DNA from 2 places in the Rothia sp. P5766 genome. Region 1 is predicted to be linked to the other one. Evidence: predicted binding sites of a transcription regulator. Region 1 holds the regulator's gene; the other holds the start of a gene.
What was found. Region 1 encodes HrcA, which represses chaperone genes, less so after heat shock. Its sites were predicted from a motif close to TTNGCACTCGNNNNNNNCGAGTGCNAA; they were not measured.

Region 1 (7,838 bases):
CCCAAACGCTCGCCTGCTTCAACAGCCGGTCGAGTCAGAATAATACGGTTGACTTCCTTGGATTGAAGGGCCTGCACCGCCTTAGCCATGGCTAAATAGGTTTTGCCTGTACCCGCAGGGCCGATACCAAACACAACGGTGTTGGCGTCAATGGCATCAACATAGCTCTTCTGGTTAATGGTTTTGGGTCGAATATTTTTGCCGCGAGAACTTAGAATATTTTGGCTCATAGCGGTTGCCGGGTGGTTCAGGCTGGCAGTCATCATGGACATTATCCGTTTGACAACCTCGGCGGTGACCTGCGTATCGTTCTCCACCAAAAGAGTGAGTTCCGCAAGCAAACGGACGGTTGTCGTCACGGTCTCTGAAGGTCCGGTAACCACGACGTCCAGGCCCTTAGGCCGAATCCTTAGGCCGGGGAAAGTCTGTTCAACCAGCCCGATATTACCGTCGTGGGGGCCAAGAACTGCCACCATTTCTGCGGTGGATTTGAAAGAGAAAGTCCGGGCTACTGAAAGCGGCCGGCTCGTAGATTGTACTGATGTAGTCATAAGTGCCCAGCTGGGCCTTCAGAGCTCCTCATTGCAGTAGCGAACAGGGGGTAGTGCTCAGGGTTTACTTTACCCGCACTATTTGAAGAAAAAACGGGTTTTGCGCAGAGTGATATTGAACAGTTCGTGATATTGAACAGTTCGCCAACTCAAGGTAGATCTCTTGAAAGCTGGCAATGAACTCTTTACCAGCGACCCAGGGCAAGATTCAGTGCTGAAATAGCGGCGGCTCCGGCTGTTGAGCTACGGAGCACCTCGGGCCCAAGCAATACGGTGTGTGCGCCGGCTTGTTCCAAGATCTCAAGCTCCCGAGGGCTAATCCCACCCTCCGGCCCCACCACAAAATAGACCTCCTCAACAGCAGGGCTAAGGTGCTCTGCCAAAGCCTGTGAAAGTCGGTAGTTTGCCTGCTCATGCAGAAGTAGAAAGAGCGCCCGCTCCCCCAATTCCTGGGCCAAATCGGCCAGATCAGCCGTGCTGTGGAGCTGATAGACAGGCGGGAGCAGTGCCCGCCTAGACTGCTTGGCTGCGGCTTTGACCGTGTTCTGCCACTTGGCATGTGCTTTTGCTGCCCGCTCCATCTTCCAACGAACAATTGAGCGGTCGGCACTCCACGGTACAATACCGTGAGCGCCCAGCTCGGTGGCCATCTCAATAGCCTGGATATCTCGGTTGCCCTTGGCCAGAGCCTGAACCAGGTAGATCGAAATACCTAGCTCATCGAGCGCCAGCGACTGAACCTTTAGCAGCAAACCGCCGTCTACTGTGCCCTCCACCCTTGTGACGGCCCGGTTGCCCAAGCCGTTGACCAGGTCGATCCCCTCGCCTAACTCCGCACGTTTGACGGTCTTGGCGTGGTGGCCCTCATCGCCTAGGAGACTGTAGGCGGCACCTGGGACCAAGGACTCAAAATCTTCGGGCGAGATGTAGTAGACGGCGTTGCTCATAACGAGTTCCTACTTGAGGTGGTCTTTGAGGCGGGAGAAGAACCCACCCTGCTTATGGGTCACGGTTTCACTCATCTTGAGATCTTCTCCGCGCAACTCCGAGAACTGCTTAAGCAGGTTCTTTTCTTCATCGGTGAGTTGGGTAGGGGTACGGACCTCAACCTGCACACGCAAATCACCGCGGCCACCACCGCGCAGGTGGTTAACACCCAGGCCCTTGAGCGTGATGACATCGCCAGACTGAGTGCCGGCTGGAATCTGTATCTCCTGCGGCCCGTCGAAAGTCTCCAAGGTGATGGTAGTGCCCAAGGCGGCAGCGGTCATCGGAACCCCTACCGCCGCAATGAGGTCATCGCGTTCGCGTGAGAAAGTGGGATCGGCCGCTACGCGAAGCTCAACGTAGAGGTCACCATTAGGTCCGCCGGCGGTGCCTGCTTCACCCTGCCCCGCTAGACGAATACGGGCGCCATCGGTTACGCCCGCAGGAATCTTGATGGTCAGGGGCTTGCGTTCACGCACACGACCCTCACCATAGCACTCGGCGCAGGGGTGCTTTATAACGGTTCCAAAGCCACGGCAGCTGGGGCACTCAACAGGCTGAACGACAGTACCCAAGATGGACTGAACCTGGCGCTGCATGTAGCCCTGGCCACGGCAGGTTTCACAGGTTTCGGGGTGGGTACCCTCAGCGGTTCCCTCGCCCTTACACAGGTCGCAGGTCACAGCGGTATCAACGGTGATGGGCTTATTGGTGCCAAAGACAGCGTCTTTAAGGTCAATCTTGACGTTGATAAGAGCATCCTGCCCTTGACGAACCCGGCTCTGCGGCCCGCGCGGAGTCGCGTTGAAAAAGGTCTCAAAGATATCCTGGAAACCACCAAAGCCGCCCGCCCCGTTAAAGCCGCCGGCTGTGCCGTTCTCGTTACCGGTTTGATCATAAATCCGGCGCTTTTCAGGGTCAGAGAGCACATCGTGAGCTAGCGAAACACGCTTAAATTCCTCAGCGGCTTCCTCAGAAGGGTTAATGTCGGGGTGCAGCTGGCGGGCTTTCTTGCGGTAGGCCTTTTTGATTTCTTCGGGGCTGGCATCGCGCGATACACCGAGGGTTTCGTAGTGACTGCTCACAGTTCTCTCTTTCAGGGTCATGGGGTACTACTAAATATGTGGAGGCAAGAAGCTGTTTTACTCCTGCCCCAAAATCTTTGACAGGTAGCGGGCTACGGCATTCACCTTTGAGACGGTTCGGGCGTAGTCCATACGTGTTGGCCCTACAACACCAACGTGTGCGTTTCCTCCAGGGCCGTAGCTACTTGCAACAACTGAGGTCTCGGCCAGCGATTTCTCCCTGTTTTCTGAGCCGATGCTGACCGCAAAACCGCGCTCATCGTGTTCCATTGTTGCCAAAAGCTTAAGGAGCACCACCTGCTCTTCAAGGGCATCGAGTACAGGTGCAATACTACCGCGAAAATCAACGGTTGACTCTGCCAGGTAGGCTGTTCCCGCTATCAGCACCTGAGAGGATACACCCTGAGCTGCCAGTAGCTGAACGGCCTGGACGAGGCTGAGCATGAGCTTGCTGCGCGGGTGAGGAGCCAGCGCCTGAGCTACCTGGGACAGAGGCTGACCCGAAAAGGCCTCAATAAGCTGTTGCTTGATAGTGACCAGTTCATCGGCTGTATGCGGGCATGCTACCGTTCGTTGGGTGACCTGCCCGGTATCGGTAATCAGTACCACTAGGACTGTGGAAGTTGATAGAGAGACCAGCTCAACATGCCGTAGCGCAACCGTCGGGCCGGTCGGATACTGCACCATGGCGACCTGGTGAGTAAGCGAAGAAAGGAGCTGGACGCTACTTTTCATCATGTCATCCACGCTATCGGCGCTATCGAGCAGGGTATGAATTGCTCTCTTCTCCCCGGGTGAGAGCGGTCGCAAAGCCGATATCTGGTCAACGAAAAGCCGGTAACCCAGGTCAGTGGGCACTCTGCCCGCACTGGCATGTGGTGCCGATATCAGGCCCTGTTCTTCCAGAGCGGCCATGTCGTTGCGCACCGTGGCGCTAGAAACCCCCAACTGCCGCCGCTCAATGAGGGTCTTTGAACCAACCGGCTCCCGAGTATGCACGTATTCCTCGACGATAGCCTGCAAGACCTGAAGCCTGCGCGGATGGTCCATTTCACCTCCTGATGATGTGTGCTTTAAGGGTTTTTAGCACTGGGGATACCAGAGTGCTAAGTTACCCGTTAACTCTAATACCACTGCACTAGAATCAGAATTCAGTACGCTGATGGCTAAGGCACTTGGCCGTGTTTTCAAGGAGTTCAATGGATTATCGCGCTTCGTGGGGGTCAGCTGATCTGAGCGCCCACAAACATTCCCAATTACCCCGCGTGGTGCTCAAACCGGGGCTGGTTCTCGAAGATATGGTGAGCGGTTTTGTGGGTGCAGCTGTTTCGCTCCGCTCTGTTGGCAGTAACCGTATGGTAGGTCTTGAGGATCGGCATGGGCGGGTCAAGCAATTCCCCTTGGGCCCCGGCTTCCTCCTTGAAGGTCGACCGGTCAACCTTGTTGCTCCTGAACCGCAACAGGCTAAGCCCACCAAGCAGATTTCCCGATCCGGTTCTGTCGCCTTGGATAATGCCCCCGCTAGGACTGCCCGTGCCAGCCGAATTTGGGTCGAAGGTATCCACGACGCTGAACTGATTGAGAAAGTGTGGGGGCACGACCTGCGTGTCGAAGGGATTGTGGTCGAACCCCTCCACGGTATTGATGATGTAGCCAGTGCCATTAGGGAGTTCGCACCAGCGCCCCACCGAAAACTCGGGATTCTAGTGGATCACCTGATTACCGGGTCTAAAGAAAGCCGTATAGCCGAAGCCGCGCTGAAAACCCCCGGCGCTCGCGGGAACGTAATGATTATGGGGCACCCCTTTGTCGATATTTGGCAGGCAGTTAAACCCGGCGTTCTTGGAATCGAGAAATGGCCCGTAATCCCCCGCAGCGAAGAATGGAAGCAGGGAATCCTTCGCCGACTCAACCGGCCTTACGCCAGACCCGAAGATATTCGAGCCGGATGGGACTCAATCCTAAAGCGCGTTAATACCTATACCGACCTTGAGCCGGCTCTGCTTGGCCCAGTAGAACAACTCATAGATTTTGTGACTCTTGAAAGCTAAACTTTCTCGGTAAATAATGTGATAAATATCGTGCGCTCACAAGACAAAAAGTCACTTATACCTATACCTTGTACACAAGCTATTGACTAGACTTGTCTGAGGCATGAACTTGGCATCGTGCCATCACTCGTATCCACCCAAGACCAAAGAGAAACCTTCTTGAAGACTGCAACTTCTCCATCGACCACCACCTACAAGGGGTCCTCAGCAACGGCATCGCACCTGTCCGTTAATGCTGACCGCAACATAGCGACTGCTGCCCACTTCGGTGGTGTACTCGGCTGTATCCCCTCCGCTGTTATCTACTACCTCTACCGGGGTCGCGGTCCTTTCACTGAGCAGGAATCACGTGAGGCGCTCGACTTCACCCTGCTTCCCACCATCGTTTTGGCTCTGGGAATTATTCTGAGTAACATCCCCGCTATCGGCTGGTTCTTCGGACTTGTAGCAGCTCTGACCTGGACCTACCTGGCTTTCTCAGCCCTTATTGCCGGCATTGTGGTAACTCGCGGTAACCCCTACCAGTACAAGTTCAACACTTTCCTTTTCACTAAGATTTTGAGCCGTAAAAAGTAGCCTCTGCTAATCTAAAAGTTCTGGGCCCCTACCTTATGCAGGTATGAGGCCCAGTTTTCTTTAGTACAGGTCGGGTAGTAGCTCCCTGGTCACGGCATCGCCTAAGAGCCGACCCTGCAGAGTGAGTCTGACCCGACCGTCAGCAAGGGCCTGCTCATCAATCAGCCCTTGACCTATAAGCCAGTCGAGGGACGAAGCGATATCGGTGCCCTGCCGGCCCTCCACCAGCCGGCTCACAGGTAATCCGTCGATGACGCGAAGCATGAGCATGATGTCTTCAAACCGTCGCGTTTCTTGACTTAAGACCTCGCGGGCCGCTGCGGGGCTTAGACCTTGCCTGACCCTTGTGGTGTAGGGAACTGGGTGCTTGAGGTTCCACCAGCGAGTCCCATCCACATGTGAATGAGCACCGGGACCAACCCCCCACCAGTCCTGGTTGCGCCAGTAGGCGTAGTTGTGGCGGCTCCTAAACTCCGGCGACTTAGCGTAGTTGGATACCTCATACCAGTGGTAGCCTTCTTCATCGAAGATTGCTTCAGCAAGAAGATACTTATCGGCCATAGCATCTTCATCGGGCATAGCGAACTCACCCCTACGAATTTGCGCGGCAAGTTTAGTCCCCTCCTCCACAATCAGGGAGTAGGCCGAGATATGGTCAGGCCCATAAGAAACTGCCGCTCGCACGGTCTGCTCCCACTGCTCTAGACTCTCCCCCGGAGCGCCGTAGATCAGATCAAGGGAAACCTGTAAACCGGCCTCGCGGGCCCAAGCCACTACCTTAGGAACATTAGCCGGTGTGTGCGTGCGGTCAAGCACTGCAAGGACATCAGGCACCACGGACTGCATGCCAAAGGATACCCTGGTAAAGCCACCGGCTCTGAGCGTAAACAGGTCATCGCGGGTCACAGAGTCGGGGTTGGCCTCCGTGGTAACCTCCGCCCCCTTCTCCAAGCCAAATAGATTTATGGCTTTCGCCAGAATCCGGACTAAATCAGCAGCCGGCAATTTGGTCGGAGTCCCACCCCCAAAGAATACAGAGTAGAGCTTACGCTCCGGTGCTCCTGACTCTCGCAGAACCCGCTGAGCAAACTCAAGCTCAGCAATAGCATCGTCAGCATAACTGCCTAACCCAACGCCGTCACCGAAATCTTCGGTTGCGTAGGTGTTGAAATCGCAGTAACCACAGCGCACAGAACAGAAAGGAACATGCACATACAAACTAAAATCGCGTTCCGGCAAACTGGCGGCAGAATCAAATGGGATTCTGCCGTCCAAGGGTGCAGGTTGGCCTAAAGGCTGAGCCGGCATTATTTCTTTGACTTGTCCTTAGACTCTTCACCCGATGAGAGCGCCGCAATGAAGGCTTCCTGGGGAACCTCAACGCGGCCCACCATCTTCATACGTTTCTTGCCTTCCTTCTGCTTCTCAAGGAGCTTACGCTTACGCGAAATATCGCCACCGTAGCACTTAGAAAGGACATCCTTACGCATAGCGCGGATATTCTCACGGGCAATAATGCGTGACCCGATGGCAGCCTGGATAGGTACCTCGAACTGCTGGCGAGGAATCAGCTCACGCAGTTTACCGGTCATCATGACACCGTAGGAGTATGCCTTATCACGGTGAGTGATAGCAGAGAAAGCGTCGACCTTTTCACCCTGGAGCAAGATGTCAACCTTGACCAGGTCGGCCTCTTCTTCGCCGTCAAATTTCCAGTCCAGTGAAGCGTAGCCACGGGTCTTGCTCTTGAGCTGGTCAAAGAAGTCAAAGACAATCTCAGCCAGTGGCAGACGATAACGGAGCTCCACACGGTCCTGGGAGAGATAATCCATGCCCCCCATGGAACCGCGACGGGACTGACACAACTCCATAATGGCACCCACAAACTCGTTGGGAGCGATGATGGTGCAGGCGACCATGGGTTCCTTGATGATGGCTACCTTGCCTTCGGGGAACTCACTGGGGTTGGTCACCCGCTGGGAAACTCCATCTTCGCCCACAACATCGTAGATAACGTTGGGAGCGGTGGAGATAAGGTCCAGGTTGAACTCCCGCTCAAGACGTTCACGAACAATCTCAAGGTGGAGCAGACCCAGGAAGCCGCAGCGGAAGCCAAAGCCTAGCGCCGCTGAAGTCTCAGGCTCCCAGATCAGGGCAGCATCGTTGAGCTGGAGCTTTTCCAGGGCATCGCGCAGGGCCGGGTAGTCGGAGCCGTCAATGGGGAACAAGCCAGAGAACACCATAGGCTTGGGGTCCTGGTAACCTCCCAGCTCCTCACTGGCAGGCAGATGCGAACTTGTCACGGTATCACCCACGCGGGAGAGACGGACGTCTTTTACACCGGTAATCAGGTAGCCCACTTCGCCCATGCCCAGTCCGTCGGTGGGTTTAGGTTCGGGCGAAATCACACCAATTTCGAGCAGGTCATGCTCCGCGCCCGTGGACATCATCTTGATTTTTTGACGAGGGGTGAGCTTACCATCAACTACACGAACATAGGTGACAACGCCGCGGTAAGAGTCGTATACGGAGTCGAAAATCATGGCGCGGGCGGGAGCATCCTGCTCCCCCTTAGGTGCAGGCAAGAG
Region 2 (7,838 bases), on a different contig from region 1:
TCCTGACAGCTCTAGACATTAGAGAACTAGATATTACCGAGACCCGCTTTGTGGGGGCCTCTTTGGGGGTAAGCTACCTTTTCTTTATGCTAGCTTCCCTGGCTTTTGCGGTCACAACTCACGCCCGCTGGCAGACACTCTTATGGAACTTACTGATTGCTACCAGTGGTTTTTGGGTCTACCAGGGCTATACTTTCCTTTTTGGGGCTGGTGCAGGACGTGCCAATACCGCTTTTGCGGCTCTGGTCATTGGCCTCATGAGCACCTTTTTGGCTTACCGCTTGCAGGCCCCAGCCTCTATCTTTTATGTACCGGCCCTAACTTTTCTCCTGCCCGGTCTTTCCATTTTCCGGGGCCTTTATATCTTCACCGTAGAGGCTAATCCTTCGACTGGTGTGCCGGGGATGGTTGCGGCAATTTCAATTATCCTTTCTATGGCGTCCGGGGTGGTCCTCGGTAGCTACCTGATGCAGTACTTTATTCAGCAAGCGTCGGGTCAGCTCCAAACAGAAAAACAAGATCCGAAAGATACTCGGGACCGCTAAAGTGAGCCCAGACCTTCCCCCTATCATTTAGGAGCCGGCCAGGGGCGGCATTCTCAGCTGCCGCCTTGAGCGGGACAGATAACTGAGACCGGTAGATTTTCCGATCTGCTTCAGGGCTTTAGAGAGCCCAGTCCACCGGGGAGGCCCCCTGAGCGAGCAAGAGCTCATTGACGCGGCTAAAGGGTCGAGAGCCAAAGAAACCCCGCGAGGCAGAGAGCGGCGAGGGGTGCGGTGACTCCACGCAGGGGTAGCCACCCAGTAGCGGTTTGCAGGAGCGGGCATCTGCGCCCCACAGTAGCCCTACCAGCGGCCTGCCCCGGGCGACCAGGGCTTGAACAGCGGCGGTAGTGACCTGTTCCCAGCCCAGGTTGCGGTGGGAACCTGCGGCCCCAGCACCCACCGAAAGAACCCTATTGAGGAGCATGACCCCCTGCTGACTCCAGGCCCGTAAATCCCCGTGATCCGGGGGCGTGATGCCCAGATCGGTGTTGAGCTCTTTGTAGATATTGTGCAGGGAACGTGGCACCGGCCTGACCTCGGGACGTACAGAGAAACTTAGCCCCATAGCGTGCCCGGGGGTAGGGTAGGGGTCCTGACCCAGCACCAGAACCTTGACCTGGCTCATGGGGTAGGTGAAGGCCCTAAAAATATCCGGGCCAGGGGGCAGGGTGTCCCGGCCAGCCTGATGCTCGGCCCGCAAAAAATTACCCATAGCCCTAATCTGAGGCTCCACGGGTGCCAGGGCCTGCGCCCAGTCCGGGTCCATAATCTCGTGTAGGGGCTGAGCAGGCACAGCGCTTGTTCTCCTCTTGTATGCGGTATTCTCCCTATAAGACTAGACCACCGAAAGAAGACCCATGAACATGCCAGCCGGTTCACCCACACCAGAGTCTCAGACTAGCTCTACTCACCGGCTTACCGAGCAGGAGCGCGCCATCTTAGATATGGAGAAAAAACGCTTCAAGTACCAGGGAAGTAAAGAACAGGCCATCAGCAAAGACCTGGGGCTGAGCCCGATTGCCTACTACCAGCAACTCAATGCACTGATCGATAATCCGCGCGCTATTGCCGCTGAACCGGCCCTTACCCGCAAGCTCCGGCTCACACGCAACCGACTCACCTAAAACAGGGCGGGGGAGTGTACCCTAGAAGCTGACCCCCGTAGCAACCGTGCACCGAAAGAGGCGACCAGTGAACACCTACCCCCGTGACGAGTTCGATGATGTCGAAGAAAACTCCTCCCGGCGGGGTGCCTACCGCGGCCGCGTCACCGACACCTCAACCTCACGGGCCGGCCTGCTGGCTGTCATCATCAGCGGTATTCTCGCCCTCCTGGTGGGCGGCATCATGTACGTGGTTTCGCCCCGGACTGCTGGCCCGGGCACCACAACCGCGCCCGCATCGGCAAGAGCCACCGCAACAGCTACCGCCGATGCCAGCCCCAGCACCAACCCAGCTAGCGTTACCGTAGCGGTCTATAACTCAAGCGCCCCCGAAGGCTCAGCCAGCACCGCCGCCAGTGTCTTGCAAAAAGCAAACTACAAGATTACTGAAACCACCAACTGGACCGGTACCTATGCCACCGAGTCCATGGTTTACTTTGCTACCGGGGCCTCATCAGAAGCCAACGAAGTCGCTGACCTCTTAGGTATTGCCTACATCAACCAAGACTTCCAGGCCGAGACCGGTGAGGTCTATGTGGTGCTCGGAGCAGACTTCGACCCCACCGCGCTCGCAGAGCAGACCCAGGTGGCCAGCGCGGATGCTGCCACCTCGACAGCAACAGGGGATAGCCAGCTCTTCTACGTCTATGACCCGGTGAACGGGACTTACACCGCCACCAGCAAGACAGAGGCCCTGGCCTCGGGTAAGGTTCTCTACCGTATGGACCCCGCTACCGGTGCCTACGTTGAATACTCCGGAACTGATGCCAGCTCACCAGCCTCAGCGACTACGGGAACCGCTACCCAGAACACCCAGCGCTACAGCCTGGACCCTGCTACCGGCACCTATGTACTGGATCCCGCCGGTGCCTATATCTACGATTCTGCTACTGGAACATACACACAGGGCTAAGCAAGATCTAAGCCCGGGAGCTGTAGCTTTGTGCGCTGTTGGCGATTAAGGCTTCTCAAAGCGAATAATAGGTTTGCGCGCTCTGGGCTCAGGTGCCAAGATTGTAGTTAGCACTCAGAGGCTTGGACTGCTAAATCATGTGCTAGATTCTGCACCCGGGTGGCTCTGAGTAAAACACCTGAGCGATTTCTTGGTGAGGTCCTCCCCGTGCCGCCCCTATGGCGGCCCCGGTAGCGCCGTCCGTCGCGGGCACCGACTAATCGCGCTCACACCTAATGTTCCAGAAGGAGCGAAAGCCATATGGCAAAGCTGATTGCTTTTGATGAAGAAGCACGCCGCGGTCTTGAAAAGGGCCTCAACACCCTCGCAGACGCAGTAAAGGTAACTCTCGGCCCCCGCGGTCGTAACGTTGTCTTGGAGAAGGCCTGGGGCGCCCCCACCATCACCAACGATGGTGTTTCCATCGCCAAGGAAATCGAACTTGAAGACCCCTACGAGAAGATTGGCGCTGAGCTGGTCAAGGAGGTCGCAAAGAAGACTGACGACATTGCCGGTGACGGTACCACCACCGCAACCGTTCTAGCTCAGGCTCTCGTCCGCGAAGGCCTGCGCAATGTTGCCGCTGGCGCTGACCCCCTCTCCCTCAAGCGCGGTATCGAAAAGGCTGTAGAAGCTGTTACCGCTGAACTGCTCGCTTCTGCCAAGGAAGTTGAGACCGAAGAGGAAATCGCCGCAACCGCATCTATCTCCGCTGGTGACCCCGAAATCGGTAAGCTCATTGCCCAGGCTATGGAGAAGGTCGGCAAGGAAGGCGTTATCACAGTTGAAGAGTCCAATACTTTCGGCCTGACCCTTGAACTGACCGAGGGTATGCGCTTTGATAAGGGCTTCCTCTCTGGGTACTTCGTTACCGATGCTGACCGTCAGGAAGCTGTCCTTGAGGACCCCTACATCCTGATCGTTAGCTCCAAGATCTCCAACGTCAAGGACCTGGTTCCCGTTCTGGAGAAGGTCATGCAGGCCGGTAAGCCCCTGCTGATTGTTGCCGAGGATGTTGAGGGCGAAGCCCTGGCCCTGCTGGTTCTGAACAAGATGCGCGGCTCCATCAAGTCTGTTGCCGTTAAGGCTCCTGGCTTTGGCGACCGCCGGAAGGCTCAGCTGGCTGACATCGCTATTCTGACCGGTGGACAGGTTATTACCGAAGAGGTTGGCCTGTCACTTGATACCGCAACCATCGACCTGCTGGGCCAGGCCCGCAAGGTTGTTGTCACCAAGGACGAGACCACCATCATCGAAGGCGCAGGTGACCCTGAGGCCATCGAGGGCCGCGTTGCTCAGATCCGTGGCGAAATCGCTAACTCTGACTCTGATTACGACCGCGAGAAGCTGCAGGAGCGTCTGGCTAAGCTTGCCGGTGGTGTTGCTGTGCTCAAGGCCGGCGCTGCTACCGAGGTTGAGCTCAAGGAACGCAAGCATCGCATCGAGGACGCCGTCCGCAACGCTAAGGCCGCTGTTGAAGAGGGTATTGTTCCCGGCGGCGGTGTTGCCCTGATTCAGGCTGGCGTGAAGGCTTTTGAGAAGCTGGAACTGACCGGCGATGAGGCAACCGGTGCCAACATCGTCCGTGTTGCCATCGACGCTCCCCTCAAGCAGATTGCTTTCAATGCTGGCATGGAGCCCGGCGTCGTCGTCGATAAGGTCCGTCACCTCTCTGCTGGTACCGGCCTGAACGCCGCAACCGGTGAGTACGAGGACCTGATGGCCGCCGGTATTAACGACCCCGTAAAGGTCACCCGCTCAGCTCTTCAGAATGCAGCGTCAATTGCCGGTCTATTCCTGACCACCGAGGCTGTTGTTGCCGATAAGCCTGAGCCTGCTGGTGCGGCACCGGCTGCCCCCGACATGGGTGGCATGGGCGGCATGATGTAGTCTGCCGCTTGCTCTGGTAAGTAGCCGCTCTTTGAGCTGAGAACTCCGCCTGCCCCGTTTGGGGTGGGCGGAGTTCTCTTTTAAGGACGCTGACTAAAAAATGCAGATAAGGGTATTGTGGTTCACACTTATTGGGAGTATTCTTTAAATCACTTAAGAGGTTTCCTCTAAGTTTTACTCATCAGTCTCAAAGGTGAAACTGAAAGGTGTGAGGCTCATGGCCACGCTCGTGGATCTTGTTCTCTACGCAATTATCGTAGGCTTGCTGGCTCTCTTGCTGGGTGCCTACCTAGCAGATGGGTGGACCAAGCTGGAGAAGAAGAGCAATGAGGCCCTTCGCCAGGATGTTGCCTTTGGGGCCGGTGGCTAAAAGTTAATAGTGATTGTGTTTTCCTTTTGAGCCGGCACCCCGGAACGGGGTGCCGGCTTTTATCTTCCGTTACCGCCTGCTTACAGGGGGCGGTAAGATAGTCACGCTATGCAATGCCACTATTACGATGCCAGCCTGTGCCGCTCCTGCTCACTAATTCTTACCCCCTACGCACAACAGCTTGAAGGGAAGCAGAACGATGCCCGCAAACTGATGGCACCGTGGCCCGGTATCGAGTGGCTAGCACCGGTGGCGAGTGCTGAAACCGGGTTCAGGAACAAGGCTAAGCTGGTGGTGGGTGGAAGCGTCCAGGAACCAAGGCTCGGTATCTTGAGCCGGGACGGTGCGAGTGTAGACCTGAGCGACTGTCAGCTTTACACCGCACCTGTAGCAGATACATTCCCGGTGCTCAAGGAGCTAATTAGCCGGGCGGGGCTTACCCCCTATAGCGTTGCCCGGCGTAAGGGCGAGCTCAAAAATATTCTGGTGACGGCCTCTGAGGCCGGTGAGCTTCTCATCCGCTTTGTGCTTCGTTCCAAGAAACTACTGGTACCTATCCGGCGCGAGCTTGACTGGCTCCACACCCAGCTCCCTCAGCTCGCGGTTCTTAGTATTAACCTGCTCAGGGAACATATCGCCTTGGTGGAGGGCGACGAAGAAATCATCCTGAGCGAACGCCAGACCCTACCGATGCAGGTCAACGACCTAACGCTTCACCTACGCCCGCAGAGCTTCTTCCAGACCAATACAGCGGTCTCAGCAGCTCTCTACCGCCAGGGGCAGGAATGGGTAAAAGAGTCCCAGCCCAATACCCTCTGGGACCTCTACTGCGGTGTGGGCGGCTTTGCCCTCCACGCGGCGCAGGTCATGCCCGAAGAGGCCAAAGTTACCGGTATAGAAATTAGCCCTGAGGCTATCGAGTCAGCCCGCCGGGCGGTGGCCGAGTACGACCTAACCGGTATTGAGTTTTCCGCTCAGGATGCCAGGGCTTATGCTCTAGAAAGCGGTCAGGTACCCGACCTGCTGGTGCTTAACCCGCCCCGTCGCGGCCTTGGCCCTGAACTTTCGACCTGGATTGAGGCCAGCGGTATCGAGCGGGTTATTTACTCAAGCTGTAACCTAGCTACCATGGTTAAGGACCTGCACCAGATGCCTTCGATGCAAGCGGTCAAGGGCCGGGTTATGGACATGTTCCCCCACAGTAGCCACTACGAGACAATTGTGCTCTTGGAGCGCTATTCGCTCAGCTAGCATAGGCTTAAGAGAGCTCAGGCTGCACTGGTCAGGTCACCAAGAGCCTCACACTAGTAGGGGCAGAAATGAGCAAGGCCAGGTGCTTGACTCTTGGCAGTTTCTCTGACTGATTGACTAGAGGCTCCGATGAAGGTCTGTCTTTAAAGCGGGGGTGTGAGAGCTCGCTTGACCATATAGGGAGCGGTTACCTTCTGTGCTTCTAGATGGTGAGGTCCCTTACTAGCAACAGCTACGAGATGGGTGTCCTCGTAGACCTGCCAGGTAATCCAAAAAGGTACCGCTTCTGCCTGTTCCGGTAGGTAGGCTTTGGCACCTGCTGTGAGCCCGTGGACGCTACCGATATCGGTGGGTAGGGGCGGTAGCGCTAGCATCACCTGGTTAGGTTTAACAGATAGTCCGTGTCCGCTGGCCTTGAGAACTGCTTCTTTAGCGCACCAGAGCATCTGGCGTACCAGCCGGGCCTGATCCGGTAGGAGCGAATCCACGACACGTTTTTCGTAGTCAGCTAGTGCAATACGGTCAAAGCCGTCAAAGTAGTGGTCTCTTACCGTAATCAGGTCAATTCCAAGGGCAGTATCGGATGCTGAGTACACACCGGCGGCCAGGCCAATGGCGCGCGCCATGTTCAGGTTTACTCCCTCAATGCGGGGTTTTCCGTGGCTTGCTGACTTCAGGCAGAGACTGCAGGAGCGGTCTACGGGAATCTGTGAGGCTTCTGCATCCCTTACCCCGAGTACGGTAGCAGCGATACAGCGCATGAGGGTGTGCTGGGCCGCGTAGCTCATGGCCTCTTCGGGGCTTGCATACTCTGCGGCTCGCTTCTGCTCTGTCATACCGACGTAGGCCAGCCAGCTGACACCGTGCCCGCTCCGCAAGGTCTCCGGGGGCATCAGAAAGAGAGCCAGTCGGGTGTGACTTGCCCCGTCAACTATTGAAGCGTGAACCATGCTCCTATTCTAGCTGTGCCTACCCTCTTATAGCCGGGCGTAGAATGGAATGGCTAGTCCGTAGGAGGGTAGAGGAACCATGACCGAGAAAATAATTGCTGCTGCCGATGGATCTGCCCTGGGTAATCCCGGCCCCGCAGGCTGGGCCTGGTACATTGACGAAACCCGGTGGGCCGCCGGAGGGTGGGCTCACGGGACAAATAACATGGGTGAACTCAAAGCTGTTCTGGACCTCTTCGAGGCTACGGCGCACCTTCCTGAAACCCATCTGCACATTATCTGCGATAGCAAATACACCATTGATTCTATTAGCCGCTGGTTGCCGGGGTGGAAGAAGAAAGGCTGGAAGAAAGCGGACGGTAAGCCGGTACAGAATCTTGACCTCATGCAGGCACTGGATGCCGCCATTGAGGGCCGCTCTTATTCTTTTGAGTGGGTCAAGGGCCACACCGGCCACCCCCTCAATGAGGCGGCTGATCGGAGAGCTAATGAGGCTGCCCAAGCCTACCGCGATGGCGTGGAACCTCTGACCGGGCCTGGCTGGGGTAAGGATGAGAGCTCGCAAGAGTTTCCTGATGACTCCGCGGCAGATACCCCTGACCCTGAGACTCTAGCGCCCACAGAGCAGGTAGCTGATGACGCGGTGGAAGAGGCCCGTAGCTGCGAACTGCAAACGCTGAACCCCTCAATCTATGGGGCTGAAAAGCTACTGGGCAG

Region 2: a site for HrcA is predicted at 2,729-2,755, ahead of groL (chaperonin GroEL). Genes of this name have one in related genera too.

Annotation. Positions count from the first base shown of each region.
Region 1 covers NZ_JBLXXS010000004.1:79,409-87,246, forward strand. The annotation lists gene ACN08V_RS03150 (PhoH family protein) at 1-551, opposite strand, end outside; gene ACN08V_RS03155 (16S rRNA (uracil(1498)-N(3))-methyltransferase) at 737-1,498, opposite strand; gene dnaJ (molecular chaperone DnaJ) at 1,508-2,623, opposite strand; gene hrcA (heat-inducible transcriptional repressor HrcA) at 2,681-3,673, opposite strand; gene ACN08V_RS03170 (DUF3097 family protein) at 3,823-4,674, shown strand; gene ACN08V_RS03175 (DUF4870 domain-containing protein) at 4,834-5,250, shown strand; gene hemW (radical SAM family heme chaperone HemW) at 5,311-6,558, opposite strand; gene lepA (translation elongation factor 4) at 6,558-7,838, opposite strand, start outside.
Region 2 covers NZ_JBLXXS010000007.1:113,667-121,504, reverse strand. The annotation lists gene ACN08V_RS05340 (threonine/serine exporter family protein) at 1-545, shown strand, start outside; gene ACN08V_RS05335 (uracil-DNA glycosylase) at 664-1,338, opposite strand; gene ACN08V_RS05330 (DUF3263 domain-containing protein) at 1,403-1,669, shown strand; gene ACN08V_RS05325 (LytR C-terminal domain-containing protein) at 1,737-2,621, shown strand; gene groL (chaperonin GroEL) at 2,922-4,550, shown strand; gene ACN08V_RS05315 (hypothetical protein) at 4,768-4,920, shown strand; gene rlmC (23S rRNA (uracil(747)-C(5))-methyltransferase RlmC) at 5,029-6,171, shown strand; gene ACN08V_RS05305 (4'-phosphopantetheinyl transferase family protein) at 6,315-7,121, opposite strand; gene ACN08V_RS05300 (RNase H family protein) at 7,201-7,838, shown strand, end outside.